Regions from separate parts of the Blastococcus sp. SYSU DS1024 genome, predicted to be linked through region 3. Evidence: riboswitches for the same ligand, from Rfam matches in the RefSeq annotation. Region 3 holds a riboswitch; each other region holds the start of a gene.
What was found. Region 3 has a riboswitch for cyclic di-AMP ahead of ACI79S_RS14745 (murein hydrolase activator EnvC family protein). Riboswitches for the same ligand answer to the same signal wherever they lie in the genome.
Positions count from the first base shown of each region.

Region 1: linked by a shared signal. The riboswitch ahead of ACI79S_RS14410 (C40 family peptidase) and the one ahead of ACI79S_RS14745 (murein hydrolase activator EnvC family protein) in region 3 are both predicted to bind cyclic di-AMP.
Region 2: linked by a shared signal. The riboswitch ahead of ACI79S_RS02390 (C40 family peptidase) and the one ahead of ACI79S_RS14745 (murein hydrolase activator EnvC family protein) in region 3 are both predicted to bind cyclic di-AMP.

Region 1 is NZ_JBJHAA010000015.1:58,275-68,383, reverse strand. Features, by position in the region: gene qcrC (cytochrome bc1 complex diheme cytochrome c subunit) at 1-839, opposite strand, end outside; gene ctaE (aa3-type cytochrome oxidase subunit III) at 847-1,467, opposite strand; gene ACI79S_RS14440 (hypothetical protein) at 1,590-2,018, shown strand; gene trpD (anthranilate phosphoribosyltransferase) at 2,015-3,073, shown strand; gene ACI79S_RS14430 (Lrp/AsnC family transcriptional regulator) at 3,138-3,425, opposite strand; gene ACI79S_RS14425 (DEDD exonuclease domain-containing protein) at 3,422-5,197, opposite strand; gene ACI79S_RS14420 (D-alanyl-D-alanine carboxypeptidase family protein) at 5,396-7,141, shown strand; gene ACI79S_RS14415 (hypothetical protein) at 7,225-7,533, shown strand; cyclic di-AMP (ydaO/yuaA leader) riboswitch at 7,719-7,896, shown strand; gene ACI79S_RS14410 (C40 family peptidase) at 7,914-8,993, shown strand; gene ACI79S_RS14405 (M48 family metallopeptidase) at 9,684-10,109, shown strand, end outside.
Region 2 is NZ_JBJHAA010000002.1:156,603-166,711, reverse strand. Features, by position in the region: gene ACI79S_RS02410 (hypothetical protein) at 1-460, opposite strand, end outside; gene ACI79S_RS02405 (hypothetical protein) at 564-725, opposite strand; gene ACI79S_RS02400 (carboxyl transferase domain-containing protein) at 835-4,017, opposite strand; gene ACI79S_RS02395 (helix-turn-helix domain-containing protein) at 4,289-4,963, shown strand; cyclic di-AMP (ydaO/yuaA leader) riboswitch at 5,249-5,405, shown strand; gene ACI79S_RS02390 (C40 family peptidase) at 5,420-5,941, shown strand; gene ACI79S_RS02385 (hemerythrin domain-containing protein) at 5,993-6,475, opposite strand; gene ACI79S_RS02380 (Rieske 2Fe-2S domain-containing protein) at 6,472-7,395, opposite strand; gene ACI79S_RS02375 (SMP-30/gluconolactonase/LRE family protein) at 7,506-8,402, shown strand; gene ACI79S_RS02370 (diguanylate cyclase domain-containing protein) at 8,523-9,536, opposite strand; gene ACI79S_RS02365 (transglycosylase domain-containing protein) at 9,696-10,109, shown strand, end outside.
Region 3 is NZ_JBJHAA010000016.1:18,175-28,283, reverse strand. Features, by position in the region: gene ACI79S_RS14770 (acyl-CoA carboxylase subunit beta) at 1-469, shown strand, start outside; gene ACI79S_RS14765 (DUF3145 domain-containing protein) at 579-1,079, opposite strand; gene ACI79S_RS14760 (diguanylate cyclase domain-containing protein) at 1,536-2,681, opposite strand; gene ACI79S_RS14755 (maleylpyruvate isomerase N-terminal domain-containing protein) at 2,797-3,690, shown strand; gene ACI79S_RS14750 (TVP38/TMEM64 family protein) at 3,687-4,196, opposite strand; gene ACI79S_RS14745 (murein hydrolase activator EnvC family protein) at 4,303-5,526, opposite strand; cyclic di-AMP (ydaO/yuaA leader) riboswitch at 5,537-5,679, opposite strand; tRNA gene ACI79S_RS14740 (tRNA-Ile) at 5,853-5,929, shown strand; gene ACI79S_RS14735 (heparin lyase I family protein) at 6,183-7,460, shown strand; gene ACI79S_RS14730 (SGNH/GDSL hydrolase family protein) at 7,534-8,196, opposite strand; gene ACI79S_RS14725 (AEC family transporter) at 8,228-9,145, opposite strand; gene ACI79S_RS14720 (PGAP1-like alpha/beta domain-containing protein) at 9,173-10,109, opposite strand, start outside.

The sequences.
Region 1 (10,109 bases), on a different contig from region 3:
TTGCTCCCCATCCAGAAGATGCCCAACATCAGGGCAGTGACGCCGACGACCCAGATGACCACGCCCTCGGCTGCCGGCCCCAGCCGGCCCACGCCCGCGCCGCCCGGGTCGGCCATGTCCTTGACGGTCTGGACGTAGGCGATGATCGAGCGCTTCTCCTCCGGCGTCAGCTGGTTGTCCCCGAACACCGGCATGTTCTCCGGGCCGGTCAGCATCGCCGTGTAGATCTCCAGGTCGGTCGCGTCGTGCAGGCTCGGGGCGTACTTCCCTGAGGAGAGGGCGCCGCCCTCGCCGACGAAGTTGTGGCAGGACGCGCAGTTGAGCCGGAAGAGCTCGCCCCCCAGAGCCAGATCGCCCTCGCGGAGGTCGCCCGAGGGCAGGGTCGGGCCGCCGCCGTTGGCCTGCACGTAGGCCATGAGCTGGTCGATCTCCTCGTCGGAGAACACCGCGGGCTTGTCCGGCGCCTGCGCCTCCTGGCGCACCAGCGGCATGCGCCCGGTGTGCACCTGGAAGTAGACCGAGGCCTCACCGACGCCGATCAGCGACGGGCCGCGGTTGGGCACGCCCTCGAGGTTCTCGCCGTGGCAGGAGATGCAGCTGCGCTCGTACAGCTCGCGCCCGGCCGCCTCGGCCGCCGACTCGGTCTGGGAGCCGGCGGGGGCCGCCTGGGCCGGGGCGAACACCGAGTAGAGGGCCCCGGTGAGGATGAGCGAGGCCATCAGTCCGGCGACGTTGGCGAGACGACGGCGGTGCTTGGACCTCCGTCGCGCCCGGGCCCGGTGGGCCGGGCCTGCGGCGTCGGGGGTCGGAGCGTCGGAGTGAGGGTTCGTGGTGGACACCGGTTCCCTATCGGATGAAGTAGATCGTGGCGAACAAGGCGATCCACACGACGTCGACGAAGTGCCAGTAGTACGAGACCACGATGGCGGAGGTCGCCTGGGCGGGCGTGAAACGACCCATGGTGGACCGGATGAGGACGAACACGAAGGCGATCAGCCCGCCGATGACGTGCAGGCCGTGGAACCCGGTCGTGAGGTAGAAGACCGACCCGTAGGTCGACGACGAGATGGTCGTGCCGTGGATCACCAGCTCGTAGTACTCGTAGGCCTGCCCGAGCACGAAGACGAGCCCCAGGGCGAAGGTGATGGTGAACCACCGGCGCAGCCCGTAGACGTTGCCCTCCTCGGCCGCGAACACCCCGAACTGGCAGGTGACCGACGAGCTGACCAGGATCAGCGTGATCACGAGCGCGTACGGGACGTTGAGCTCCGTCGGCTCCGGCGGCCACCCCTCGGTGGCCCGGGCTCGCGCGGTGAAGTACATGGCGAACAGGCCGGCGAAGAACATCAGCTCGCTGGCGAGCCAGATGATCGTTCCGACGCTGACCATGTTCGGTCGGGTCAGGGAGTGCACCCGCGATGTGTCGAAGGTGCTGCTCGCGACGGGGGCCGTTGTCACGAGGGTCATCATGGCATCGGCAGGACCCCGTCACGACCGCGGGTGGTGACGGCGTGGCGCCAATGTGATCAGCTCGATACCGAGCACCGGTCGGGCCTGCACAGACGCGTCCGGGCACTAGGCTCGGTGGCGTGAGTGCAGCCGAGAAGCCCGCCGCACCGGCCACCGTGCTCGTCTACAGCCACCGCCCGGAGGTGCGCGACGCGGTCCGTGCCGCGGTCGGCCGGCGGCCGGCCCCCGACGTGGGTCCGCTGACCTGGCTGGAGTGCGCGACCGGCGACGACGTGGTGGCCGCGGTCGACGCCGGTGGGATCGACCTGTGCATCCTCGACGGTGAGGCCCAGCCTGCCGGGGGGATGGCGTTGGCCCGGCAGCTGGAGATGGAGGTCGCCGACCGCCCGGCCGTCTGCCTGCTCGTGGCCCGGCAGCCCGACCGCTGGCTGGCGCACTGGTCGCGCGCCGAGGCGACGCTGGCCCTGCCGGTCGATCCGCTGGTCGCCCCCGGGGTGGTGGCCGACCTCCTGCGCGCCCGCGCGGGGCGGTCCGTGGCCCGCCGGTGACGCCCTCCTCCGCCCCCACGTGGCCGGGGCTGCTCAACCGCCTGCTCGCCGGCCAGGACCTCACCGCCGAGGACACCCGCTGGGCGATGCGCGAGGTCATGACCGGGGAGGCGACGTCGGCCCAGGTGGCCGGCTTCACCGTGGCGCTCCGGGCCAAGGGCGAGGCGCCGCAGGAGGTCGCGGGGCTGGCCGCCGAGATGCTGGCGCAGGCGACGCCGGTGCAGCTGCCGATGGACTGCGTCGACATCGTCGGCACCGGCGGCGACGGCGCGCACACCGTGAACATCTCCACGATGGCCGCGGTGGTGACGGCCGCGGCCGGCGCGCCGGTGGCCAAGCACGGCAACCGGGCGGCGTCGTCCTCCTCGGGCGCCGCCGACGTGCTCGAGGCGCTCGGCGTGGTGATCGACCTGCCCGCCGACGCCGTGGCCACGTGCGTTCGCGAGGCCGGCATCGGGTTCTTCTTCGCCCCGGTGTTCCACCCCGGCATGCGGCACGCGGCCGCTCCGAGACGGGAGATGGGTATCGGCACCGTCTTCAACTTCCTCGGGCCGCTGACCAACCCGGCGCGTCCGGTGGCGGCCGCGATCGGTTGCGCCAACGCGCGCATGGCCCCTGTCCTCGCCGAGGTGCTCGCCGCCCGGGGTGCGCGGGCGCTGGTGTTCCGGGGCGACGACGGCCTCGACGAGCTGACCACCGCGACGACGTCGGCGGTGTGGACGGTCCGGGACGGCGCCGTGGCGGCCGAGCGGGTGGACCCGGCTGCGCTGGGCATCGCGGCGCCCGCTCCGGACGCGCTGCGCGGCGGAGATGCCCGGGCCAACGCCGAGGTGTTCCGGCGACTCGTGGACGGCGACCGCGGGCCGGTGCGCGATGCCGTGCTGCTCAACGCCGCCGCGGCGCTGGTGGCGTTCGACGAGCGGCCCGCGCGGTTGCACGACGCCCTGGGCGCGGGGATGGAGCGGGCGGCCGCGGCGATCGACGACGGCCGGGCGGCGGCGCTGCTGGACCGCTGGATCGCCGTCAGCCGAGAGGTCGCCCCGCCCGGCCGCTGAGTGCCGGCCCCGTCCAGAGGCTCACCCCCGGGCGTGCGAGGGGTGAGGAGGACGGGGTCCTTCTTCAGCCGTCGGTGTCGAAGCCGATCGAGAAGGCTGCCTCGAGGTCGTGGCGCGAGTAGGCGCGGAAGGCGATGTGGGTGTCGGTGTCGACGACTCCCGCGACCTTGTTGATCCGGCCGGCGATGACCTCCGCGACCTGCTCGAACTCGCGGACGCGGACGATGGCGATCAGATCGGCCTCGCCGGCGACGGAGTAGACCTCGCTGACCCCGTCGAGCTCGGCGACGGCCTGCGCGACCTCGGCGATCGAGTCGGTGGCGGCGTCGATCATCACGATGGCGGTGATCACGCCGGGGATGCTATCCGCTCCGGGCGGGCGCGGGTGACCAGCGACCGCCCGTCGGCGAACGGGTCCTGCGCGTCCCGCCCGGAGTCCACCCGCGCCAGGAACTCGCTGTAGGCGCCGGTGCCGGGTGCGGGGCAGGCCAGGGTCCCGGTCAGCTGCACCAACCGGGTGCCGGGCTTCTCCAGCCAGCGGAGGACGAGTTCGGTCTCGTCGACCGACGTCGGGTCGTCCGCGCCCGGGACGGTCTCCGCGGTCGCGAGCAGGCCCGGCAGCACGCTCCGGACGGTGGTGCCACGCGGGGCGTTCCCGGCTGCGGCGAGGCGCCCCAGCCGGACGACGGACAGCTGCCACCCGCCCTGGCCGTCGGGGCGGGCCAGCACCAGCTCGGGCACGGCGGCCAGCGACTCGAGCCGTTGCCGACGGCGGAGGGCCCGGACCAGCACGGCGACCCGGTCGCGCAGCACGGCGGCGTCCTCGTAGCGCTCCTCGGCGGCCAGCCGCTCCACCCGGTCCAGCAGCGGGGCGAGCAGGGGACGGGGGTCGTGGCCCACCGCGGCGGCGAAGACCGCCGCCACGCCGGCGTACTCGGGAACCGACTGCGCGCCGGTGCAGGGGGCGCCGCACCGCCCCATGTCGGCCAGCGCGCAGGCGTTGACCGGCGTGCGGGGGGAGAGCCGGGCGGTGCACTGCCGCAGCGGCAGCACCTCGTGGACGGCGGCCACGGCGGCGTCCGCGGCGCGGCGGTCGGGGAACGGCCCGAGGAACACGCCGGCGTCGGGGCGGACCCGGCGCACCACCGACAGCCGGGGGAAGGGCTCCTCGGTGAGCCGGACCCACAGCGCCCGCTCGGGGAAGCGGGACCGGCGGTTGTAGCGCGGCTTGTGCCGGGCGATGAGCCGCAGTTCGCGGACCGCCGCCTCGAGCGCGTGCGCGCACGGGATCGGCTCCACCCGCTGGGCGAGCCCGACCATCTCCGTGATGCGGCTGCGCTGCTCGCCCGAGGTGAAGTAGCTGCGGACCCGGCTGCGGAGATCGTTGGAGGTGCCCACGTAGAGCGGTTCGTCCCCGGGGCCGCGGAACAGGTAGACGCCGGGACCGCTGGGCACCCCGTCGGCCAGGTGCCGCTTCCGCCGTCGCTCCGGATCCACCTGCCGGGTCAGCCCGGTCAGCTCCTCGAGAGTGGTGACGCCGAGGGGGCCGAGCCGCTCGAAGAGGCCGTGCAGCACGTCCACCGTGGCCCGCGCGTCGTCCAGGGCCCGGTGCGTGGGCGAGGTCGTGGCGGAGAAGTACGGGGCAAGAGTGGCGAGCTTGCAGTTGGGCACCTCGTCCCGGCTGAGCAGCCGCCGGGCGAGCACGGCGGTGTCGACGGACGCCACCGTGGGCCACACCAGGCCGTTCTCGACGCACGCCGCCTTGAGGAACCCGAGGTCGAACGGGGCGTTGTGGGCGACGAGGACGGCGCCGCGGGCGAACTCGAGGAAGGTCGGGAGCACGGCGCCGATCCGCGGGGCCGTGGCGACCATCGTCGAGGTGATCCCGGTCAGCACGCTGATGTAGGGCGGGATCTCGTGGCCGGGGTCGACGAGGGTCTGGAACTCGCCGAGCACCTGCCCGCCGCGGACGCGCACGGCCCCGATCTCGGTGATGGCGCTGTCCTTCGGGGACCCGCCGGTGGTCTCCAGGTCCACGACGACGAACGTCACCTGCGCCAGCGGTGTCCCGACCTCCTCGATGGAGACCTGCTGGGGGTGCAGCGGTGCGGGGGAGGGTGCCACGGAGCGGACGCTAGGTCGGGGGGGTGACACTCCCGGGGACGCGCGCCGGGGCCGGTCGCGCACCGGCCTCCCCTGACCGGGGGGTCCGGGGCTGCCTGCACCGGGCGGAACCTGGCGTTCCGGCCCCGATCGGGACACCATGCCTGCCAGTGGCCATCGCGTCCGGTGCGACCGGCCCGCACGCAGAGGTGGTCGGTGATGCCCGCGCGCTCCAGGTGGCGCCCGCCCGCCCGGGCCCGGCGATGCGCGGTGGCCGCGGCGCTGGCGGCGTGCCTGGCGGTGCTGCTGCCCGCCGGGCCGGTGGCCGCCGCGCCCAGCGACCAGCCGGGTGGCACCTCCGGCGTGCTGGACAGCCGCGACCTGGACCGGCTGCAACGGCGGGCCGCCGAGGTGCAGGAGGACCTCCGGGCGCGCCAGGGGCAGGTCGTCGCCGCGCGCGAGGCGCTGGCCGAGGCGCAGCGGTCGGTGGACGAGGCGAGGGCGGTGCTCGAGGACGCCCGGGGCGTGCTGGCCGGGCACCAGCGCGAGGTCGCCGGTTACGCCGCTGCGGTCTACCGGGACGGTGGCGCCCTCACCCCCCTGACGCTCCTGCTCACCGGTGGCGACCCGGGGGAGGTCCTCGCCGGCATGGGCTTCCTCGACGCCGTCGACGCGCACCTCGCCCACCTCATCGGCGTCGCGGAGAGCCACCGGCGCAGCGCCCTGGACCAGCAGCAGCGCGCCCAGGCCGCGCTCGGCGTGGCCCAGGAGCGGGCGGACGAGGTGGCCGCGCGGGTGGCCGCGCTGGAGGCGGCCGCCGATGCGGTGACCACGGAGCTCCACGACACGCTGGCCGTCGTCGACCGGCAGCTGGCGGCGCTCCAGGGGGAGCAGGTGTCGGTGAACGAGCAGACGGCGGCCAGCTGGCGGGCCTACGTCGACCAGCTCCGGACCGCCGGCCTCGGCGACGTGCCCGCCGCCGCGCTGCGGGAACCCGAGCGCAGCCTCCCCGACCGCCTCGCTCCGGTGGCCGCAGCCGCGGGTGGCGCGCAGCGCGGGGTGGCCCAGCTGCCCGGGCGGCCGAGCTCGCTCCTGGTCCTGCCCGCCGAGACCCTGACCGCCGTCAGCGGCGCGATGGAGGCCCTGGGGCAGCCGTACGCGCCCGGGACGGCGGGGCCGGAGTCCTGGGACTGCGGGTCACTGGTCCAGGTGGCCTACGGCCGGGCCGGTGTCCAGCTGCCCGCGACGCAGGAGGAGCTGTTCGCGAGCGCCGTATCCGTGGCCCCCGCCGACGTCCTCCCCGGTGACCTGGTCTTCCTGGGCTCGCCGGAGGCGGGCCTCGGGCACGTGGGCATCGCCCTGGACCCGCGGACCATGCTGACCGCCGACGCCCGGGCCGGCGCGGTCGTGGTGCGGACGCTGCCGGGCGACCAGGTGCTGGCGATCGGCCGCCCGGTCCTCGGCCAGCGGCCCCCCGTCGCCGTCCCGGCGCCGGCCGCGGGGACGCTGCGGACCGAGTGCGGCAACACCGTCTACCCACCCAGCTACGACGGCGCCCGCGCGTGGGGCGGCTACCCGAACGGCCTCATCCCGCCCAGCGCGATGTGCCCGCTCGGCGTCGGCGGGCACGCGCTGCGCTGCGATGCGGCCGCCGCCTACCGGGCCATGTCGGCGGCCTACGCGACCGCCTTCGGGAGCCCGCTGTGCCTCACCGACTCCTACCGGACCTACGCCGGCCAGGTGCGGCTGTACGGGGAGAAGCCGGCCCTGGCCGCGGTGCCCGGCACCAGCAACCACGGCTGGGGCCTGGCGGTGGACCTGTGCGGCGGCGTCCAGACGTTCGGCACCCGGCAGTACGCCTGGATGGTGGCCAACGCCGGGCGCTTCGGCTTCCTGCACCCCACGTGGGCCGACCCGGGCAACGGGCGCGAGGAGCCGTGGCACTGGGAGTACGCGGGCAGCTGACCCGGCGCGGGCCGACGGTGGCCCGGCGGAAATGTCGGTGGCCCTTCCTACCGTGCGCAGCAACTCACGGAGGAGAAGAAGCGATGCTCATCGATTGCGACACCTGCACCGCCCGGGGGACCGGTTGCGCCGACTGCGTCGTGACCGTGCTGCTGGGGGCCCCGCCCGGGTGGCAGGGGGTCGACCCGGTCGTCGTGCCGATGACCGGGCGGCCGCGTGGCGGGCCGGCCACGGCCGCCGAGGACGTCGTCGTCCCGCCGCCGGGCGTGGTGGTGGAGTTCGACGAGGTGGAACGCCGCGCCGTGCGCGCGCTGGCCGAGGGCGGCCTGGTTCCCCCGCTGCGGCATCCCGACGGGCACGGCGGGGAGCGGTCGGGACGGCGTACCGGTTGATCCCCGCCCGCCCGTGGCGAGGGACGGGTGTACACCCGATCGGGTGAATGCCCAGGTAGACGCGCCATCGCGGGGCACGTGGCCGTCGCACACGTCTCACCTGTTCCCGTTTGTCACAGGCGCATCACGGTCGTAGGGTTCCCTCCGTTCGGCCGGGTGGTCGTCATCCATCGATGGATGGCCTCGACCGGACACCGCCTAATCACCGCGTGGCGTGCACCACTGGCGCCCGAGGTGTACCGGGGACCCACCGCACTCTGGGGTGAGTTCTCCCGCCGTCGGCTCGCCGGTGCGCGGGGGATAGGGCCAGTCTTCCCAGCCCGAACCCGTCAGCTAACTCGGTCGGCGGTTGCAGCGGAAGAAACGGAGAGCCGCCGCACGTGGCGACCCCTCACGCACTACTGACGCACGCCCCCGAACAACTCCACACCGCCGGCCGGTGCAGCTCTGCCAGCGCCCGCCGCTTCGGACCGCTCCGTTCGGGGCTCCTGGTCAGCGCCGTCGCGGCCCTGACCGTCACCGTCCTCCCGGGTACCGCGTCGGCGGTTCCCGGCACCGCCGACGAGGTCGCCGCCCAGGTGGCCGAGGCCAGCCACGAGCTGGAGGTCGTCTCCGAGCAGCTCAACGAGGCGCGCGTCGTCCTCGAGGGCCACCAGCGCGACGCGCAGGCCGCGAGCGAGGCGGTCGCGGAGGCGGAGGCCCGGCTCGGTTCCCTCGACGGGCACATGCGCCGGCTGGCCCGCAGCGTCTACACGGGCAGCGGCATGTCGCAGCTCGACGTCCTGCTGACCAGCAACTCGGCCGACCAGCTGGTCGACCAGCTGGGCACCCTCGACGTCATCGCCGGGCACACCAGCGAGGTGCTCACCGAGGTGTCGCGGGCGGCCGAGGACGCGGAGCAGGCCCGCGACGCCGCCGAGAAGGCCGCGGCGGACGCCCGGCGGGCGGTGGAGCGGATCGCCGGCCAGCAGGAGGAGCTCGAGGCGAAGATCGCCGACTACCAGCGCCGGTACGAGGCGCTCACCGCGCCGCAGCAGGCGCAGGTGGCACAGGCCCACGGTGGCGCCGGTCTCCCGGCGCCCACCGGCAGCGTCATCGCGCCGAGCACGGCCGCCCAGGTGGCGGTGAACACCGCGCTCGCCCAGCTCGGCGACCCGTACGTGTGGGGTGCCGGCGGGCCGAACGCCTTCGACTGCTCGGGGCTGACGTCGTACGCCTACGCCGCGGCCGGGGTGACGCTCCCGCACTCCAGCCGGTCGCAGAGCCAGATGGGTAGGCCCGTCTCCCGCGGCGAGCTGCAGCCGGGCGACCTGCTGTTCTTCTACAGCCCGGTGAGCCACGTGGGCATGTACATCGGCAACGGCCAGATGGTGCACGCCTCCACGTCCGGCCAGCCGGTGAAGGTGGCGAGCGTGGACTCGATGGGGAGCTACAACAGCGCCCGTCGCATCGCCGGCTGACAGCTCCGGGAGCATCGCAGCGAGGGACGAGCGAGGAGCGGACCGGGGCGCGGAGGCCGGCTGGTGACATCGCCGGCTGACAGCTCCGGGAGCATCGCAGCGAGGGACGAGCGAGGAGCGGACCGGGGCGCGGAGGCCGGCTGGTGACATCGCCGGCTGACGGTTCCAGGCTGGTGACCGAGGGCCGGTGATCCCGACAGGGATCGCCGGCCCTCGGCGGTCCTGGGCGGTCCGGTGACCGAGGGCGCCGTCCGACGACCTCGGGCAGGCCCGGGGGAGCGTCCTGGCGCGATCTTCGCGTGCGCCCGGAGCCCCCTGGTCGAGCAGCAGGATGCCGACGAGGGCGGCCAGCACCGGATGGGTGCTCGTGAAGACGCCGAGGAAGCGCGGGGGCACGAACCGCAGGGTGGTGCGGTCGGCGGCGCAGGGGACGACCGACGACAGCCCCCCGGCGGCGACGGCACAAGTGGTCGCTGGAGGGGCCGGGGAGGACCAGGCCGGATTCGCACGTCGCGGTCGTCGACGCGGGGCCTTCACCGGCGCCGCTGACCTGCTGGGCACCTCCCAGGCGTCGGTGTCGCGCGCGGTGGCCGGGTTCGAACGGGAGCCCGGTGCCCGCGTGCCGCGGCCCGGGGGAGGAGCGGAGCCGGCGGGGAGGGCGCGGGGAGCCGCCCGCCTAGGATCGGCGGGGTGAGCGTTCGCCGGGCCGCCCTGGTGGCCGCGGCCCTGCTCGGGATCGCCGTCGTCGTCGTCATCGTCGTCCGCACCCCGTGGGACGTGCTGCCCGAGCCGCCCGGAGGACGCACCGAGCCCGACCCCACCGCGGGCCTGGATCCCGCGACGATCGAGCGCGCGGAGGCCTTCGCCGCCGCCCTGCGGCCCGCGTCGCTGCTCTCCCTGGTCCTCGGGCTGGCGGTCTCGGCGGTGCTCGGGCTCACCCCGCTGGGGGCCCGCCTGATGCGTGCGGTGGGGGCGCGGTGGGGCGACCGGTGGGTCGTGCAGGTGCTGCTGGGCGTGCCGGTCCTGCTCCTCCTGGGACGCGTGGTGACCCTGCCGATCTCCGCCTACGCGGAGGCCGTGCGCACGCGCTACGGCCTGTCCACCCGTGGCTGGGGG
Region 2 (10,109 bases), on a different contig from region 3:
TGGGGTCGGCGAGCACCACCCCGACGAAGACGGCGACCAGCACCCCGGCCCCGGCGGCGGCGACGTGGGCGAGCCGGCCGGTGAAGCCCAGGCGGTCGCTCACGCCGCGGGCGGCCTTGACGATGCGCCCGGCGCGCAGGATGCGCAGGGCGCCGACGGTGCGCACCAGCCGCAGGATCTGGACCGGGCCGAGCGCGAAGACGACGGCGACCACCACCGCGACGGTGAGGGCGACCAGCCCCAGGTGCCCGCGCAGCCAGGCGCGCTTGTTCTCGGCGACGACGAGCAGGATCACCGTCTCGGCGACGAGCACCAGCCCGCTGACGGCGTCGACGACGTGCCCGGCGGTGCCCAGCGTGCCCTCGGCGACGGTGAGGAACATGGCCGGGATCGAGGCCAGCGCGGCGACCAGGACCGGCACGGCGAGCCGCTCCTGCCAGCGCTCCTCGCGGGTCTTCACCGGTGCCCGGGAGGCGGGCCCGGGAACGGGAGCGACCCCCGGCCGCGAGGCGGCTGCCTCGGGGCCGGGGGTCGCTCCGTGGTTCCGCACGGTGCGGGGTGGGTCAGCGGCTGGCGCCGCGACCCTTGCCGGCGCCGCCACCACCGCTCTTGTTCTGGAAGTCCGCGATGAACTTCTTGATCTTCGCCTGGTTCTCGGGCTTCTTGGCCTCCTGGAACACCTTCGCCGCCACCCCGGACGCGATGAGCTTCCGCATCATTCCCATGTCTGTCTCCTCGTCGTCGCACCGGCTCGAGGCCGGTTGGCTGATCGGGATTCTCCCTGCCCCGCGGCGGCGCCCGCCAACCACCGGGCGGCAGGTCTCACCCGCTCGGTCACCACGTGTCGACGTGCGGGCGCACCTTGCCCGGCGGCCGGGGGGTGTCCGCCGCCTCCCGGGTCAGCGTGGCGATCCAGCGGCGGGTGTCCACGGGGTCGATCACGTCGTCGATCTCCCAGTGCGCGGCGACGTTGAGGCCGCGGCCGTTCTCGTAGGCGAACGCGACCGCGGCGTCGAACGCCGCCGCCCGCTCGGCGTCGTCCTCGATCGCGGCGAGCTCACGGCGCATGCCGAGGCGCACCGCGCCCTCCAGGCCCATCGGGCCGAACTCGCTGGTCGGCCAGCCGACGGTGAACCGCGGCACCTTGGTGCTGCCGCCGGCCATGGCCTGCGCGCCCAGGCCGTAGGCCTTGCGGACGACGACGGTGCCGATCGGCACCGAGAGGTTGGCGCCGGTGACGAACAGCCGGGAGAAGTGGCGCACCGTCGCCGTCCTCTCCGACTCGGGCCCGACCATGAAGCCCGGGGTGTCGCAGAGCGAGAGCACCGGCAAGCCGTGGGCGTCGCAAAGCTGGAGGAAGCGGGCTGCCTTGTCGGCGGCGTCGGCGTCGATGGCCCCGCCGAGGTGGGTGGGCACGTTGGCGATCACGCCGAGCGGCGCGCCCTCGACCCGCGCCAGGGCGGTGACCATGCCGGCGCCCCAGCCGTCGCGGAGCTCGAGCACGCTGTCCTCGTCGGCCAGCGCCGCCAGCACCGCCCGCACGTCGTAGACCCGCTTGCGGTTCTCCGGCACGAGGTGGCGCAGCAGCCGCTGGTCCGGCGCGGTCCAGCCGGCGACCGGCCCCTGGAAGTAGGAGAGGTACTGCCGGGCCGCCGCGACGGCGGCCGCGTCGTCGGCCACCCGGATGTCGACGACGCCGTTGGCGTGCTGGACGTCGATCGGCCCGATCTCCTCGGGGGCGACGACGCCGAGCCCGCCGCCCTCGATCATCGCCGGGCCGCCCATGCCGATGTTCGCGTCCTCGGTGGCGATGACGACGTCGCAGGTGCCCAGCAGCGCGGCGTTGCCGGCGAAGCAGCGGCCGCTGGCGATGCCGACCGTCGGCACCAGACCGGAGAGCCGGCCGAACAGGGTGAAGGCCGCCGTGTCGAGCGCGGAGACGACCGGGTGGTCGACGTCGCCGGGCCGCCCGCCGCCGCCCTCGGCGAAGAGGACGACGGGCAGCCGCCGCTTCTCCGCGAGCTCGAACAGCCGGTCCTTCTTGAGGTGGCCGCGCATGCCCTGGGTGCCGGCGAGCACGGTGTAGTCGTAGGAGACGACGACGGCCGGGTGCCCGCCGATGTCGGCGAGGCCACCGACGACGCCGTCGGCCGGGGTCTTCTCCTGCAGCTCCTCGCGGCTGCGGCGGCGCTCCTGCGCGGCGAAGACCAGCGGCCCGTACTCCAGGAAGCTGCCCTCGTCGACGAGGTCGGCGAGGTTCTCCCGCGCCGTGCGCCGGCCCTGCGCGTGCCTGCGTGCCACGGCCTCGGCGCGGTGCTCGTCCAGCCCCTGCTCGTGCCGGCGGCGGACCTCGGCGAGGTCGGGGCGGTCGGCGTCCAGGTCGACCGCCGCCGCGTCGGCCGCGGCCTCGCCGTCGGCGTGCGCGACGTCGGCGAGCAGCTGCCCCTGCCGCACGGTGTCGCCGACCCGCACCGCGACCCGGCGCACGGTGCCGCCGGCCGGCAGCGCGACGACGTGCTCCATCTTCATCGCCTCGAGCACGACCACCGCTCCCCCGGGCTCCACCGTGCTGCCCTCGGCCGCCGCGACGGCGACGACCGTGCCGGGTACCGGAGCGCGCAGCCCCTCCCCCTCCTCGGGCGCGGGCGCGGCGGTGCCGGCCAGCTCGGCGAGGTGGTCGTCGACGAAGGTGGTGGTGGCGCGCGCGACGCCCGGGTGCGCGAGCAGGGCGCGGAGGAAGTCGGTGTTGGTCGGGACGCCGGCGACCTGCACCTCGCCGAGCGCCCGGTGCAGGTGGCGCAGCGCGTCGGCGAGCGCGCCCTGCCGCTCGTGCACCACCACCTTGGCCAGCAGCGGGTCGTAGCGCGGGCTCTGCTCGGCGCCGGGGCGGGCGGCGGTGTCGACCCGCACGCCCGGGCCACCGGGGAGCGCCAGGGCGGTGATCGTGCCGGCGGAGGGGACGACGGCGCCGTCGGCGGTGAGCGTCTCGGCGACGACGCGCGCCTGGACGGCGGTGCCCACCGGACGCGGCGCGCCGTCGGCCAGCCCCAGGTCGGCGAGGGTGGCGCCGGCGGCGACCCGCAGCTGCATCCGCACCAGGTCCAGGCCGAGCGTCTCCTCGGTGACGGTGTGCTCCACCTGCAGCCGCGGGTTGCACTCCAGGAAGACGAACCGCTCGGGCGCCCCGGCGGGCACGAGGAACTCGACGGTGGCCAGCCCGCGCAGGCCGACGTGCCGGGCGAGCGCCGCCGCGGCGTCGTGCAGCCGGGCGCGGACGGCATCCGGCAGGTCCGGCGCCGGGGCGATCTCGACGACCTTCTGCCGGTTGCGCTGCAGGGAGCAGTCGCGGTCACCGAGGACGACGACGTCCGCGCCGGCGTCGCCGAGCACCTGCACCTCGACGTGCCGGGCGTCCTCGACCAGCTCCTCGGCCAGCAGCGCCTCGGCGCCGAACGCGACGCGGGCCTCGCCGGACACCGCGGCGACGGCGGCCGCGACGTCGTCACCCCGGCGCAGGACGCGGGTGGCCCGCCCGCCCCCGCCGAACCGCGCCTTGAGCATCACCGCGCCGGCCGCGCCGAGCAGGTCGGCGACCTCCTGCGGGGTGGCGGCGTCGCCGGTGCCGCGCGGGACCGGCACGCCGGCGGACTCGGCGGCCGCGCGGGCGAGCACCTTGTCGCCGAGCGTCTCCAGGACGCCGGCGCCGGGGCCCACCACGGCCGGCGCCTCGCTGCCGGCGCACGCCCGGGGCAGCGCCGGGCTCTCGGAGAGGAAGCCGTAGCCGGGGTGGATCAGCGTGCAGCCGGTGTCCACGGCCGCCCGCACGACCGCGGCGGCGTCGAGGTAGGCGGCCGGGCCGCTGCCGGGGAGGAGGTGGACCTCGTCGGCGGCGGCGAGGTGCGGGGCGTGCGGCTCGTCGGCGGCGGCGACGGCGACCGAGGTCATCCCCTCGGCGGCGGCGGCGCGGGCGATGCGGACGGCGATCTCGCCACGGTTGGCGATCAGCAGGCGGGCCACCCGGCGATGCTCGCACGCGTCCCGGACGGCGCTGTGGCCCCGGTCACCACGGTCGGGCACACCGCCCCGTGCGCGGCTCGGCGGCCAACCCGCCACAGGTACCCCGGGGACAGTCACTCTCTGCCCAGCCGGGCTGGGCAGAGCGCTAGGCGGATCGGGACATGTCCTGCGCACGCTCCCTCTCTGCCCAGCGGGTGTGGGCAGAGAGTGACTGTCCACAGATGGGCACCAGGGCTCGCTCCCGGCCGGCTGCAGCGCACACGCTCGGCGGGTGCCCGACGACCATGTTCCAGGGGAGTTCGACCTGTGCGGCCTGCTCCGGCGGATCCGCCGCCGCGCCGAGCTGTCGCAACGGGAGCTGGCGGCCCGGCTCGGCGTCTCCAAGTCCACCGTCGCCGCCGTGGAGTCGGGAACCACCGGCATGGACGCCCGGCTGGTCGCCGCCGCCGCGCGCCTGGGCGGACTCCGGCTCGGTCTGCTCGACGACGAAGGCCGACCGGTCGCAGGCATGGCCGCCGGCACCGTCCGCGACGGGGCCGGTCGGCGATTTCCCGCCCACCTCGACACGATGCTGAGCGAGGAGCGTGCGTGGCGGTGGGAGCACCAGCCTCGGCTCCGGCAGCCGACGTACACCTTCGACCGCCGCCGGCCCGAGGAGGACGCCGCCGACCGCACCCGCGATCGCCCTGACGACCACCTCGTCCCTCAGCCCGGCGATGCGCCGGAGGAGCGCGCGGCAGCGCGACGAGCGGCCGCCGCGCGACGTCGGTGGGAGGAAGTGCAACGCCGGCGGGAGGAGCTGCGGCGACGCGTCGCGGCCGGCGAGGTCGAGGCGTGCGACGACGGCTGGGCGTGCACCTGCCCACCGGAGTGCGACGAGATGGACGGCGGGGAGGGCCAGCCCGTCCACGCCGCAAACTGCCCGTGCGGCTGCGACATCAGCTGACCGCGGCTACGGAACGCTGCGTGGACGAGCACGGAGGGTCCAGCAACGCCGTCGGCCGGAGAAGTAAGAGGTTGATGACAGTGGGTCACGAGGTGCCGAGGCGGCCCGCCCGCGGCCGGCGGATAGCCCGTGGTCGGCTCGCGAGTCGCGGACCGCAGCCGTCCGCCCGGACGCCGTTCCGCGGCCGGATCCACGCGTGTCGGCCGCTTTGTGACCTCTCCGTGACCGACCTAGCGTCGTCGCGGTCCGGACGGGCTCCCCGTCGTCGCCGCTCCCGGTGACACCCGCCCGGCACCGCCGAACCGGGCATCGGATCCGACCGCTGCCCGGACCGGGGACCCACCGCAGCACTGGGGTGAAGCGCGGCCGCGAGCCGGTCGTGCCGGGCGAGTTCCCCGCCCGAACCCGTCAGCTAACCCGGTAGGCGGTCGATGGAGAACAGGAGAACCGTCGTCCATGACGACCACTCGCACGTCCACCACCCGCCGCTCCGTCCGCGGTGCGGCGCTCGCCCTCTTCACCGGAGCGGGCATCGCCCTCACCCCGTTCACCGCCGCCGCCTCCACCGGTGACGGTGGCACGACGGGGACGGGCACCGTCGTCACCACCTCCGTCGTCGCGCCCACGCACGCCGCACAGCTCGCCGTCGACACGGCCCTGGCCCAGCAGGGCAAGCCCTACGTCTGGGGCGGCACCGGCCCCGGCGGCTACGACTGCTCCGGCCTGACCTGGTCGGCCTACCAGGCGGCCGGCGTGGAGCTGCCGCGCACGTCGCGGGCGCAGTCGACCGCGGGGGTCTACGTGGACCGGGCCCACCTGCAGCCCGGCGACCTGATCTTCTTCTACGACCCGGTCGGCCACGTCGGCATGTACATCGGCGACGGGCTGATGGTGCACTCCTCCACCTTCGGCAACCCGGTGTCGGTCGTGCCGGTGGACTCGATGTGGGGCTACAACACCGCGCGCCGCGTCGTCTGATCCGGCGCTCTCCCCGGTGCCCCGGCCGCGTCGGCCGGGGCATCGGGGCGCTCACACCAGGCGCAGCGTCGCCCGCTTGAGCCGCACGATCAGCCGCATCCCGCCGGACTCCGCCAGCTCCTGCTGCCGTGCGCGCAGCTGCTCACCGAGCTGCTCGAGCCGCGCCTCCCCCAGGGCGTGCGCCTGGGGGAACATCCGCTGCTCCTCCTCCATCGTGTGGTGGCGCAGCGTCTTCTCCAGCATGCGCACCTCGGGGACGAACTCGGGGTCGTCGGGTGCCGTGCGCATGACGGTGGCCAGCTGGTCGTCGATCTGCCGGTGCTCGGCGTGGGCGAGGGAGAGCAGCGGCGAGACGTCGCGGACCGCGGGGTAGAACAGCTCGTCCTCGATCTGGGTGTGGATCTCCAGCTCGCGCAGCAGGCGGTCGCGCAGCTCCTCCCGCCGCCCGGTCTGCTCGTCGGTCGTCTCCGCCAGGTCGCGCAGCAGCCCGCGCAGCACGTCGTGGTGGGCGGTCAGGACCTCGTCGGCCTTCATCGGGATGCCTCCTGGATCGCGGTGACGGCGGTGGGCGTGCGCCAGTCGGCGCGGCGGCGCACCTCGACCCGGCCGTCGCGGACGCGCGTGTCGAAGCAGGGCAGCGGTGCGGTCGAGGGGCCTTGTGCGGGCTCACCGGTGGCCAGGTCGAACCGCGACCCGTGCCATGGGCAGACCAGCTCGCCGCGGTGCAACCAGCCCTCGCCGAGCGGCCCGGCCTGGTGGGGGCAGCGGCCACCGACGGCGTGCACGGCACCGTCGGTGGCGACGAGCACGACGGGCATGCCGTCGACGTCCACCGGCACCGGCTCGCCCTCGGGCAGTTCGGCCAGGGCCGCGGCGTCGACGAAGCGCCGCGGTTCGTAGCTGCGGACGGCGTGGTCGGTGCCCATCCCGTGCCGGTAGGCGAGCGCGCCGCCGAGCCAGCCGCTGGCGACGGTGACCGCGTAGCCCGCGGCGGCGGTGACGCGGGCGCGGGCGGCCCGGCCGCGGGCCCGGTCGGCCAGCGACCAGGTGTAGAGCGCGAGGGCCGTGCTGTTCAGCCCGGCGTGCACCAGCCCGACGCGGCGGGCCTGGTCGTGGGCGTGCTGCCAGTCGGTGAACCCGGTGGCCGCCGAGGCGACCGCGCCGGCGACGCCGACCCGCACCGCGGTGCGGGCCGCCGGCCCCGAGCCCGGCCCACCGCGGCCCGTGGCGTCGAGGGCGTCGAGCACGAGGGCCGCCGTCCACGACCCGATCGGCACGGTGACCAGGGCGGGGTGCAGGGGGTGGCCGAGCCAGACACCGTGCAGCAGGTCCTGCAGGGGTCGGGCGTAGCGCCCGGCGAGCAGGAAGGTCAGCGAGATGCCGTGCTCCACCGGGTAGCTCGGCGCGTCGAGGACCTCCCAGCGCTCGACCGCCCTCAGGGTCCGCTCGAACATCCCCCGCACGATCCGTCGACGCATTCCTGGCGTCTGCCCAGGTGGGGGTCGGTGAAACCGGGTACCGACCGGCTCGTGCGCCAGGCCGCGGCGTCGTAGCGTCCGGTCCCATGGCGACGCGAGCGTTCCGGACGGTGCTGGAGGGCGGCTCCTACTTCGAGGGGCCGCGGTGGCGCGACGGGCAGTGGTGGGTCTCGGACTTCTACCGGCGCACCGTCAGCCGGGTCGCGCCCGGTGGCGCGGAGACCGTCGTCCTCGAGGTGAAGAACCAGCCCTCGGGGCTGGGCTGGCTGCCCGACGGCTCGCTGCTCGTCGTGTCCATGAAGGACCACCGGCTGCTCCGGGTCGCCGACGGCGAGGTGTCCACGCACGCCGACCTCTCCGCGGTCTGCGGCGGGCACCTCAACGACATGGTGGTCGACACCGCCGGCCGGGCGTTCGTCGGCGACTTCGGCTTCGACCTCATGGGTGGTGGCGCGCCCGCCCCGGCGTCGCTCAAGCGGGTCGACCCGGACGGCACGGTGACCGTCGTCGCCGAGGACCTGCGCTTCCCGAACGGCTCGGTCATCACCCCGGACGGGACGCTCGTCGTGGGCGAGACGTGGGGCAACCGCTTCACCGCCTTCGACATCGCCGCCGACGGCTCGCTGGGCGGCCGGCGGGTGTGGGCGGAGCTGGGTCCGCTGCCGGTGGGCGGCTCGGTGGAGGAGCTGATCGGGCAGGTCGTGGTCGCCCCCGACGGCTGCACGCTCGACGCCGAGGGCCACGTCTGGGTCGCCGACGGGCTGAACGGCCGGGTCGTCCGGGTGGCGGCCGGTGGCGCGATCGTCGAGGAGATCGCCGCGCCGGACGGCATGGGCGTCTACGCCTGCGCCCTGGGCGGGGACGACGGCCGCACGCTGCTGCTGTGCTGCGCGCCGGACTTCTACGAGCACACGCGGGCACCGGTGCGCGAGGCGGTGCTGGTGTCGACGCAGGTCGCCGTCCCGCACGCCGGCCTGCCGTGACCTCGCCACGATCAGGTGAGCTGATCATCGAGCGTCCTCCCTCACGGCAGACGGTGAGGAAGGACGCGCTGCGGTGAGGGAGGACGGCGCTGGTGAGCCAGGACGACCCAGCGCCGCGGCTCACCAGCCCGACGGTGTCCCGCGTCTGGTCGCGCCGTCGACCGCCGGCCCCGTGCCCTCGAAGAGCTCGACCCGGCCGCGGCCGAGGACCTTCGCGTCGTAGAGGGCGCGGTCGGCGCTGCGCATGAGCTGGGACGCGCTCTCGCCGAACGAGTAGCCGGCCACCCCGCAGGAGAGCGAGATGTCGGGGTGCAGCGCGCAGACCCGCCGCACGAGGGCGAGCGCCGCCGTGGCGCGGACGCCGGGCAGCAGCAGCGAGAACTCGTCGCCCCCGTGCCGGGCGAGCACCGCCCCGGGCGGGAGCTGCGCCCGCCAGACGTCGGCGACCCGGCACAGCACGCGGTCCCCGGCCTCGTGGCCGAAGGTGTCGTTGACCGACTTGAAGTGGTCGACGTCGAGCAGCGCCGCCGACAGCGGCTCACGCGTGCGACCGGCCTCCGACAGCAGCTCGTCGAGCGCCTCGTCGAAGCCGCGCCGGTTGCGCAGCCCGGTCAGCGGGTCGCGGCTGGCGCCCGAGGCGCGGATGACCAGCCGGCGGATGACCACGCCGAGGCCGACGAGCACGACGTCCAGGCCCAACGCGGTGGCCAGCGGCACACCCCAGGAGACCTGCAGGGACGCGGTGACGGCGGCTACCGCGAGAGCCTGGTGCGCCCACGCCTGGCGCCCGGTGAAGAACAGGTGCGCATCGACGACGACGAAGCTGATGAGCGTGGCGGCGGCCAGCGCGGTGACCGGGTCGGGACTGGCCACCACGGCCGTGGCGATCAGGACGTTCGCGGCACCCACCGCCACGTCGAAGACCCTGCGCGGCCACCGGGCGCCCCACCGGGCGACGACGCCGGCCGCGGCCAGCCCGGTGAGCGAGAGCGCGAGCAGGACCGAGCGGCGGGCACCCGGCTGCGCCCCGGCGGCGATGAGCAACCCGGCGGCGCCGCCGAAGCCGTAGAAGATGGCCAGCGTCTGCGCCATGACGCGCAGCGTCGCCACCTCGGGCGCTCGTGACCGGCTCACCTGGAGAACGTCGACCGGTCCGCCCCCGACCTTGAGACCCCCGCGAGGTGACGCCCCTCGCACCGACCGGGTGCCGGCTCACCCGTCCGGACGTCGGCGGCGTTCACAGGGAACCGCCCTACGATGACGGTTCGACGCCGACCTGAGGAGCACCGCCTCATGGCCCCCGTCCCGCCGCACTCCCGCACCACCCGCTGGCTCCGCCGCCGGCCCACCGAGCCGCTGCCGCAGCAGGAGCCCGCCCGGCGTCCCCGCTTCGACCGCCCGCCGCCGGCGGGCAACGACTGGTACGGCGCCCCGCCGCCGACCGGTGGCCCGTCACCGTACGAGCAGCCGCCGTACGGGGAACCTCAGTACGGGCAGCCTCCGTACGGGCAGCCGCCGTACGGGCAGCCGGCGCGCCCGTGGCCCGGGGACGAGCCGCGGCGGGCCTACCCGACGGCCCGACCCCAGGGCCCGTTCCCGCCCGCCGCACCCGAGCGCCCGCTCCCCCCGCCCCGCGGTCGCCGGGGGCTCCGGGACCGCGCCCCGCGGCGTCGCCGGGGGACGTTCCGCCGCGTCGTCCGGGTACTG
Region 3 (10,109 bases):
GGTGCTCGTCGACGTGCCCGGTTACCTGCCGGGCGTCGGCCAGGAGTGGGACGGCGTGGTGCGCCGCGGCGCCAAGCTCCTGCACGCGTTCGCCGAGGCCGTGGTCCCGCGCGTCACGCTGGTGACCCGCAAGTCCTACGGCGGTGCCTACATCGCGATGAACTCCCGCTCGCTGGGCGCCACGAAGGTGTTCGCCTGGCCCGGCGCCGAGGTGGCCGTCATGGGCGCCAAGGCGGCCGTCGGCATCCTGCACCGCAAGAAGCTGGCCGCTGCCCCGCCCGGCGAGCGCGAGGCGCTGCACGCGCAGCTGGCCGAGGAGCACGAGCGGATCGCCGGCGGGGTCAACCGGGCGCTGCAGATCGGCGTCGTCGACGAGGTGGTCGAGCCGGTCCGGACGCGGCAGCGGCTCATCGAGGCGCTGGCCGGAGCGCCGCTCGGTCGCGGGGCCCACGGCAACATCCCGCTCTGACGTGGAAAGGCCGTCCCGGCGCCGCTTCCCCGACGGCGCCCGGACGGCCCGCTCCAGGCTACGACGACTCCCCGACCAGGCCGGGAGTGTCGTGCCCCGATCGTGACCTTCAGACGACCTGGTGCAGCCAGGTGACGGGACTGCCGTCACCGGCGTGCCGGTAGACCTCCAGATCGGCATCCCATGCGGCGCCCAGCAGCTGGTCGACGCCGTGCCGGAACGCCTCGATGGACGACGCCGTCGCCGCGAGGTGCCGCAGCTGCTGCTCGGTGACGATGAGGTCGCCGTTGGCGCTCGTGGGCGCGCGGAAGACCCCGTGGCCGGGCACGTAGGACATGCGCTCACCGTCGTTGCCGTGGCTGGCCTCTTCGGTCACCTCGAAGCGCAGCATCGGCCACGCGCGCAGCGCAGCGACCAGCTTGGCGCCGGTACCGGGCGAACCGGTCCACGCCACTTCAGCACGGTAGGCACCGTGCGCCGCGGGCTGCTCAGCCCACGACAGGGAGACCGGCGCGCCGACGACGCGTTCCAGCGCCCACTCGACGTGCTGGCAGAGCGCCTTCGGGCACGAGTGCACGAAGACGACACCCTGGGTTGACCGTCGCTGCACCGGGCACCTCCATCGACTCGATCGGTCTCGTCTTCCCCTACGGACCCATCGATTCGGTGACGCGCCGTTATCGGCAGTGGCGGAGCAGGGCTCCCGCGACAAGTTTGCACGATGGTCCCCCCATCGCGCCAGCCCGGCTGCGACTCCTGGGACGAAAGTGACGGCCGCGCTCGCCCGCCCGCCGGAGCACGGCCTTGTCGCTGGTCAGCGGCCAATACCATCTGTCACTGGCGGCGTCTACCTGCGTCAGCGATTTCACAGCTCCGCCCGACCGGCCGGAACCGTACCGGTCCCGGAGTGCTCGGAACCGGAGCGACGGCAACCGAGTGCGTCGTCACGCAGTGTAGTCGCGGACCCGGGGGCGCCGCCGCCCACCGTCCCCTTCGACCAGCGCGTCCTCCCCGCAGAAAACCACGTTGCGTAACCCACAGGCCACGCGGCGTGGACGGATCCGCGTCAGGCGTCCAGCACGCCCACCCGGTCGCCGCCGGTGCTCTTCGCCCGGTACATGGCGACGTCGGCCCGGTGCATCAGGTCCTCGACGTCGTCGCCCGGCTCGATCTCGGCCAGGCCCACGCTGGCGGTGACCTGGAACCGTGCGCCGGTGAGGGCCACGGCCGTCCGCAGCCGCTCGGCGAGCAGGGCCGCGGAGAACCCCGCGGTCACGTCGGCGAGCACCGCGAACTCGTCCCCGCCCAGGCGGGCCACGGTGTCGATCTCGCGCACGGCGGCCCCCAGCGCCGAGCCGACCGCGTTGAGCAGGGCGTCGCCGGCCGCGTGCCCCTCGGCATCGTTGACGGCCTTGAAGCCGTCCAGATCCACCAGGCAGACCACCGACTGGTGACCCCATGCCGCGGCCTCCACCGCGCGGGACACCCGCTCGAGGAACAGCCGCCGGTTGGGGATGCCGGTGAGCGGATCGGTGGAGGCGAGCATCTCCTGCGCGCGGATCAGCAGCATCTGCCGGTCGTAGGCGGCCCAGGAGTTCGCCGAGGACATCGCGCAGACGATGGTGAAGACACCCAGGACGGCGAGGAAGAACATGCCGTTGGTGGTCGTCCCCGGCAGCTCGATGAAGAACAGGTACGCCGCGGTCATGACGGTGCCCATGGCGACGACACCGGCCGGTGAGTACGCCACCGCCGTGAACGTCAGGGTGAGGAACAGCAGCGCGTCCAACGGGCTGGTGGACCCGCCGTCGAGGCGGGTGGCGACGACGACCACGACGATGGTGGCCAGCGTCCACCCGTAGAACAGGGTGGGTCCGCGCCAGTCGCGCATCATGGCGCGCAGCGGGAGCAACAGGGTCGCCGGAACGACCAGCGCCACCCCTGCGACGAGCAGCGCCAGGGCGAGGCGCGATGCGGCGGGTCCGTCGGCGAGCGCCGCGTAGCCGATGACGGCGAGCGCCGTGAGCTCGGTGACCAGCACGCCGATCCGGACGTGCCGGATCCAGAAGGCGACGCGGGCGTCGTCCCCGGCCAGAGGCCGGTACAGGCCGGACCGCAGGCGGACGAGGACGCCTGGCGGGGCCGGGCGCGACCGTCGCCCGGAGGCGTGGACGCTGCCCGCTCGGCGGTCGTGCGCCGGTGTCTCGCTCACAGAGGAGCGATCGGTCGGCGCCCTCCGCAGCTTGACGGCGCGCTCCCCCGTGCGGGTGACCGGTGCCACGGTGGTCCGTGCCTGCCGCGCGCGGCCTCCGGGTAGGGCTCCCCCCGTGGGTGGACACCAGGGCATGGCGGACGCGGGCCGCGACGCGGTCGCGGGGATGGTGCTGGACGCGTGGGACGCCTTCCTCGCGCAGGCGGAGTCGGTGGACCTCGACCGCCGGTCCCGGCTGCCCGGGTGGCGGGCACACGAGATCTGCGTGCACCTGGGCTGCTGGGACGACCACACCGCGCTGCCCGACCTCATCGCCTCCGCCCGGACCGGCGGCTCCGGCACGCCTCCCGACCCGGACGCGGTGAACGCGCGGGTGACCGCCGCTCACCGCGGCGCCTCCCGCGCCGAGGTGCTGGCCGCCCTGCGCCGCAACCGCGAGGCGACCGCCCGCTACCTGGCCGACGAGCCGGTGGAGCTCGACACCGCACCAGCGGTCTCGGTCGTCGGCCGGCTGCCGCTGCTCAGCGTCGTCCTCGGGCAGGCCTACGAGCTCGCCGTCCACGGGCTGGACCTGGTGTCCTGCGGTGCGCCGCCGCCGCACGCCCCGGTGCTGCAGTCGGGGCTCGCGGCGCTGACCGACGTGACCGGTGCGCTGGCCGCCTCCTCCGGCATCGCGGGCCGCGTCAGCCTCGTGACACCCGACGGCGGCTGGGGGTTCACCGCGGACGGCGACGGGTGGCAGGTGCGCCGGGTACCGGCCGGGGTCGTCGAGGGCCCGGCCGTCGAGGCCGCCGCCGACCTCCTGCTCGACGCCGCGGCCGGCCGGGTCAACCCGGTACCGGCGGTCGCCCGTCGCCGGCTCGCGGTGCACGACGTGGCGGGGCTCCTCCAGCTGGCGCCCATCGTGCAGCAGGTGCCGGGCATCCCGGGCGGACCGATCCTCCAGCTGGCCGCCCGTACCGTCGGCGGGGCCGGCGGGATGCTGGGGCGGCTCTTCGGCCGGGGTTAGCCCGCTCCCCCGAGCCAGGAGACGAGCACGCCGGTGGACGCGCCGGCACCCACCTGGAGCACCGTGCTGGGCACCAGCCCGACGGCGGTGGCCGCGAGGAAGTGCCCGAACCGGACCCCGGCCAGGCCCGCCCCGTAGCTGACCACCACGAACGGCGCCACCGGGACCAGCCGGCCGCCGAGCACCCACAGGAAGCCGCGTCCGGCGACCAGCCGATCGGCGCGGCGGAGCCGTGGGCCGGCGAGCCGCTCGGCGGCCGGGCGGCCCAGCGTGCGGCTCAGCCCGAAGGCGGCAGCCGCCCCCAGCAGGCCGCCGGAGAGCGCGACCGCCAGGCCCGGACCGAACCCGAGGACCGCGCCGGCCAGCGCCGACAGGACCGAGCGCGGGACGGGCGCCAGCAGCGCCACCGCCAGCGCTACGACCAGCAGCACCCAGACCTCCGCGCCGCCGCCGTCGAGCAGGGTGCGCAGCTGCTCCCCGGACGGCAGGTCGAGCCGCACGGCCACGACACCGCCGGCGACCAGGAGCGCTCCCAGGACGGCGGCACGCAGCCGGATCGAGGCACCCGCCGTCCGCCCGGTCCGGTTTCCCGGAACGAGCGCACCGGCAGGCTCAGCCGCAGCTGCCGCCGAGGGTGATGCCACGCTGCGCCAGCCACGGCACCGGGTTGGAGCGGTTGGCGTACAGGCCGCCGTAGTGCACCTCGAAGTGCAGGTGCGGGCCGGTGGACTGCCCCCGGTTGCCCACCTCGGCGATCTGCTGCCCACCGCTGACGACCTGGCCCGGCGAGACGAAGAACTGGTTCACGTGGCCGTAGACGGTGATGGCCCCGTCGTGGTGCTGGATGGCGACGGCGAGACCGAAGCCGCTGGCCGGGCCGGCCTGCAGCACGACCCCGGGCTCCGGCGTGAAGATCGGGGTGCCGATCGGTGCGGCGATGTCCACGCCGAGGTGCTGGGTGCCCCACCGGCTGCCGTAGCAGGAGGTGACCCGCCCCTGGGTGAGCTGGCCGGCACCCCCGGTCACCGGAGCCGCGACGGCCGCCTGCTCGGTGGCCTGCTGCTCGGACCAGGCGGCGACGGGATCGGCCGTGCCGCGGAGGCTGAGCATGCGGATCTCCGCCTCGCGCAGCTGCTCGTCCAGCGCCGCCTTCTCGGCGGTGAGCGCGTCGAAGTCGGCCTGCGCGGCGGCGAGGAGGGCGTCGACCTCCGCCTGCATGCCCTGCGCCTTGCGCGCGGCGGCATCCCGCTCGGCGACGGCGGTCTTCGCCTCCTGGTCGAGCCGGGCCTCGCGGGCCTCGGCCACCCGCAGGTCCTCGAGCACCTGCGCGCGGTCCTCGCCGAGGAGGTCGAGCGTCGCGGCCTGCTGGAGGAGCTCCCCCGGGCCTTCGGCGTGCAGGACCATCTCCAACTGCTTCATCGACTGGTCGCTGCCCATGTAGGCCTCCCGGCCGATGGCGGCGACCTCGCCCTGGGTGCTCGCCACGGCCTCCCGGACGGCGGCGAGCTCGGCGGCGATGGCGTCGGCGTGCTCGCGGGCGCGGTCGAGCTCGGCCTGCGCGGCGAGCACGGCGCCGCTGGCCTCCTCCGCCCGCAGGGTCAGCTGCTGCAGGCGCTCCTCGGCGTCGCGGACGCGCTGCTCGATGCCGGCGACCTCCGCCTCGACGCGGTCGTGCTCGCTGCGCGCGTCGCCGGGCGCGGCCGCCGCGGTCGGCGTCCCGAGCACGGCGAGCGCCAGCAGCGCGGTGGCGGCGGTGGCCGCCAGACGGGTGCGGCGGAGGGTCCGGCGCGCGGGCGCGGCCGGGACGTGGTTGCGCAGGTGGTGCGAGGTCGCCAAGGCGACGGTCTCCGTTCCTCGATCCGCCTACCAGGTCAGCTGACGGGTTCGGGCCGGAACATGCCCTACCTGTCTGCCCGTGGTGGCGCAGACGGGATTCACCCCAGAAAACGTGGGTCCCCGGTCCCCGCGGCGGTGAGGCCGCAGAGTTCGGCGGGGCCCGCCCGAGCCCCCGGGTTTCGGGAGCGGGATCGGGTGGGCCGCGAGAGACGGTACAAGCGGATCGCCCGAATGTCACAGGGGGGTAACGGACCTTGTCGGTTCGTCCCACCGACCCCAGGGCGTGACTGCGGCGCCGCGGCGCCGTCTGGCAGGCTGGCGGGTCCGGGGCGGTAGCTCAGCTGGTCAGAGCATGGGACTCATAATCCCTGGGTCGTGGGTTCGAGCCCCACCCGCCCCACCACTTCCGGGCCGCGGCGTCCTGCCCGGCGCTCGCGCCGCGCTGCCCGCGTGAGCAAGGACACCGCTCCGGTCGGGCGTGGGCACGGAGCGCACGTCGGCGCCGGTGGCGCGCCACTCCGGTGCCGCGGCCGGCCCTGCCCCGGGCCGGAGGTGCGGCAGCAGGTCCACGACGAGAGCGACCGGCGCGCCTCTGCACCGCCGCCTTCCCGACGTGTCGTAATCGAGCAGTGACACAACGTGCAACCGCCGTCGCCATGAACACGCGCAACCTGGCCGTCCTGGCGGCGCTGACCCTGATCGGCGGCGCCGGACTCACCGCTGCCGTCCTGGAGGCCCCTCGGCCCGTCACGTCGCAGACCCAGGCCGCCGCCGTGCTGCTCGCCCCGGCCGATCTCACCGGCAAGGCCGTCGATCAGCGGGCTTCGCTGGACTGGTCGGGGGTGTCCGGGGCGCGCGACTACCTCGTCATCGACGTCACCTCCAGCGCCGCCGGTCGCATCGTGGGCTCCACCAGCGCCACCGCCTGGACGTCGCCGCGCCTGCCGCTGTCCACCCCGAGGTACGCCTTCGTGGTCGTGCCGCGGGACCACGCCAAGGTGCAGGGTGAGCGGACGGAGCCGGTGCAGATCTACCCCGGCGGCCAGCCGGCCGAGCCGACCACCCCGGCCGAGGCGGCCCCGACGCCCCCTCCGTCCGAGCCCGCCACGACCAGCGAGCCGCCGACGCCTGCCACGGAGCCCACCACGCCCCCGACGACGCCGACGACCCCGCTCGCGACGGACCCTGCGCCCGAGCTGCCCACCGTCCAGCCCACGAGGGTCTGGGGCTACGACGCCACGACGCTGGCACCCGCTCCCTGGCCGGAGATCCACGCCCTCCGGCCGGACCAGTACGGCACCACCACGGCCAACCCGTACCCCGGTTCCGAGCGCACCGCCTTCTTCACCGTGCAACCCGGCGACACCGGCTGGAACGGTACGCAGGGCACCCTGCGCTCCGAGGTCCGCGACTCGATCGCCGACTCCGGCGACGTCCGGCCCGGCGACGAGCAGTGGTGGGCCTGGTCCACGTTCTTCCCGGCCGACTTCGACTGGGACGAGCGCGGCCAGTTCCTGATCTACACCCAGTGGCACCAGACGGTGAACTCCGGCAACCCCAACGTGCACTTCTGGTCGGACGTGGACGAGAACCTCATGGTCGACGTCCGCGGTGGCACGGGAGGCCGCATCGCCGGCGACGCGCAGTACGTCCGGACGTTCAACCTCGGCACCATCGACAAGGGCGCCTGGAACGACCACACGGTCCGCTTCATCTGGTCCCCCGACCCGGCGAAGGGCCTCATCGAGGTCTGGCACCAGGGCGAGAAGGTCCTCTCCGAACAGGTCGCCAACCTGTACGAGGGGCAGTCGGTGTACATCAAGCAGGGCATCTACTCGGCGGCCGGGACGTCCCGGACGCACTACCTCCAGCACGCCCCGATCGGCTTCGGCCCGACGCGCGAGTCCGTCGCGTCGCTGAACGCGATGGACTGATCCGCCCTGCTCGCCGGCTCGACGAGCCCGACCGTCATGGGCGGCGTACCGCCCGGAGCTGCCCGGGCGGCGGCTAGGTCACCGCCTCCGCCACCAGGTCGGCGAGCGCCCGGGCGCCGGCCTCCGTCGGGTGGACCCCGTCCCGGGTCAGGTCGCGGTCGCCCAGCACGCCGGCGAAGTCCACCAGCTCGACGCCCGTCTCCTCCGCCAGCCGGCGGACGGCGGCGTTGAGCGCCGTGGCGTCCGTGCCCGTCCACGGCTGCACCGTCGCCAGCAGCACGGTGCCCGCGACCTCCTGCCCGAGCCGGACCGCCCGGCGCAGGCTCGCCACCGTCTCCCTCGTCGGCACCCCGAGGCGGAGGTCGTTCGTGCCGGCCTGGACGACCAGGACGTCCACCCGCGGCTCGTCGGCCTCCAGACGCTCCAGGACGTCCGCCGCCGTCTCGCCGGCCACGGCCGCGTTCGCGCCGTCGGTGAACTCGTCGGAGCAGACGAGGTAGGAGTACCAGGAGCGACCGCCGTGGAAGCCGAACCGGGGCTCGCTGTCCGCGCGGCTGATCGAGTCCCCGTAGACCGCCAGCGACCGGTTCCCGTCGTCACCCACCCACGTGACGCACTCCGCGTGCACGGCGCCCCGGGCGAAGGCCCGCGTCGGGCTGCCCGGGATCAGGACCGACAGGCCCAGGGCGAGCACCACGATCCCGCCGGTGATCGCGATCGTGCGCCGCCGCGACATGCCGCAGGACGCTATCGGACCGCGCACCCCGTCAGCCCGCGACGAGCAACCACAGCGGCACGGTCACGAGCGCGGCCGTCGTCGCCAGGGAGACGTGCGCGGAGACGAACCCGCCGTTGCCGCCCATGCGCGCGGTCAGCACGTAGGACGCCGTGGCGGGCGGCACGACCGCGAACGCGAGGACGACGGCCCGCTGGTCGCCGTCGATGCCCAGGAGCGCCACGAGGCCCAGCGCCGCGGCGGGCACCGCGAGCAGCTTGACCGCCGCCAGGTAGCCGGAGAGCGCCCACTCCCGGCGGGCCAGCTCACCGATCCGGAGCGCCGCGCCCACCGTCAGCAGCCCCATCGGCACGGCCGCGGCGGCGATCCGGCCGAGCGTGGCGTCGACCGGCTCCGGCAGCACCAGGCCGGCGGCGTTCCCGGCGAGCCCGGCGACGGTCGCCACGATCAGCGGGTTGCGCACGACGGCCCCGAGCACGCCGAGGAGCGCGCCGCGTCCGCTCGCCGCGGCGGTGCCTCCCGCGAGGGCCATCACCGCGAGGACGTTGACCGCGGGGACGGTGACGCCCAGCAGGACGCCCATCAGCGCGAGCGCGGCCGGCCCGCGGTCGTCGACGAGCGCCAGCGCCAGGAAGGAGTTGAAGCGGAACGCCGTCTGCCATCCCGAGGCCGCGGTCACCCGGTCGATGCCCGGGAACCAGCGCACGAGCGCGCCGAGCAGCGCGCCCACCGCGATCCCCCCCACCGCCGCCAGCAGGGCCGCCCCCGTACCGGCCGCGGCGACGTCGGCGGCGAGCGTGGTGCGGAACAGCAGCGCCGGGAACAGCACGAAGTACACGAGGCGCTCGAGCTCCGCCCAGAACCCCGGGGACCGCCAGGCCCAGCGGCGCAGCACCAGCCCCAGGACGATGAGGGAGAACTCCGGCAGCACCACCGCCGCCCCCTGCACCACGGCAGACTAGCCAGCGCGGCCGCGTCATCTCCTGCCGATCTCGTAGACGTGCGCGACGACCGACGCCTGCTCACCGGGCGGCACGAGGAAGGGCGCGGCACCGGCGCGGAACGCGGCCAGCGACGGGTCCTCGCCGGCGTCGACCGCACGGGCGGCGGACCGGTACGCCGTCCCGATGGCGTGGTTGTCCGCGACGCTGCCGTACTGCGCCGCGAAGGTCACGGTGGTGACGTTCGGGCTGTCGTCGTTGGCGCGGCTGTCCAGCTGCGGGACGAGGTCGTGGTGGTTCTCCAGCGCGAGGAGCTGCACCTCCGGCGGGACGACGACGCGGGCGACGGGTGCGCCGACGGTGACCACGGCCCGCACGTCGAACCCGAAGCCGGGTCCGCCTGCCTCCGCGGCCGCCTGCGCGGCGACCATGCCGCCCTGGCTGTGCCCGACCAGGAGCACGGGGTCCGACGGGCCCGCCCCGGCCCGGTGCAGCGCCTCGGCGATCGCCGCCTGGCGCGTCGTCGCGTCGCCCCCGAGCACCCGGAGGCTGGTCCCGAGGTCGTGGGTCCGCGGGTGGACCGTGCCCGCCGGCGCGTTCCAGACGCCGGTACCCGGGATGTCGACGACGTAGGCGGTGCTGCCGTCGGCGCGGGTGAGCACCCGGACGGCGATCGTGTCGCGTGCCGGGCCGGACCGCCCGGCACGGATCTCGAGCGCGCCCAGCAGGTCGTCGATCCCGCGGGGCGGTGCGACCGCAGGACCGCTGACGTCGTCGGGCAGCCGCGTGACCACCGGGGCCCCGTCGGGCCAGAGCCGCCCGAGCCGGCGGGCCGCGGCGCCGACGTCCTCACCGCCGAGCCAGCGGCCGGTGGGACCGCCCGCGAGCCCGCCGGCCATGGTGGCCGCGCCGGGCAGCGCGCCCATCGCGTCGTCGACCAGCCCCGGGTGCCCGGTCAGCCAGCGCTCGGGG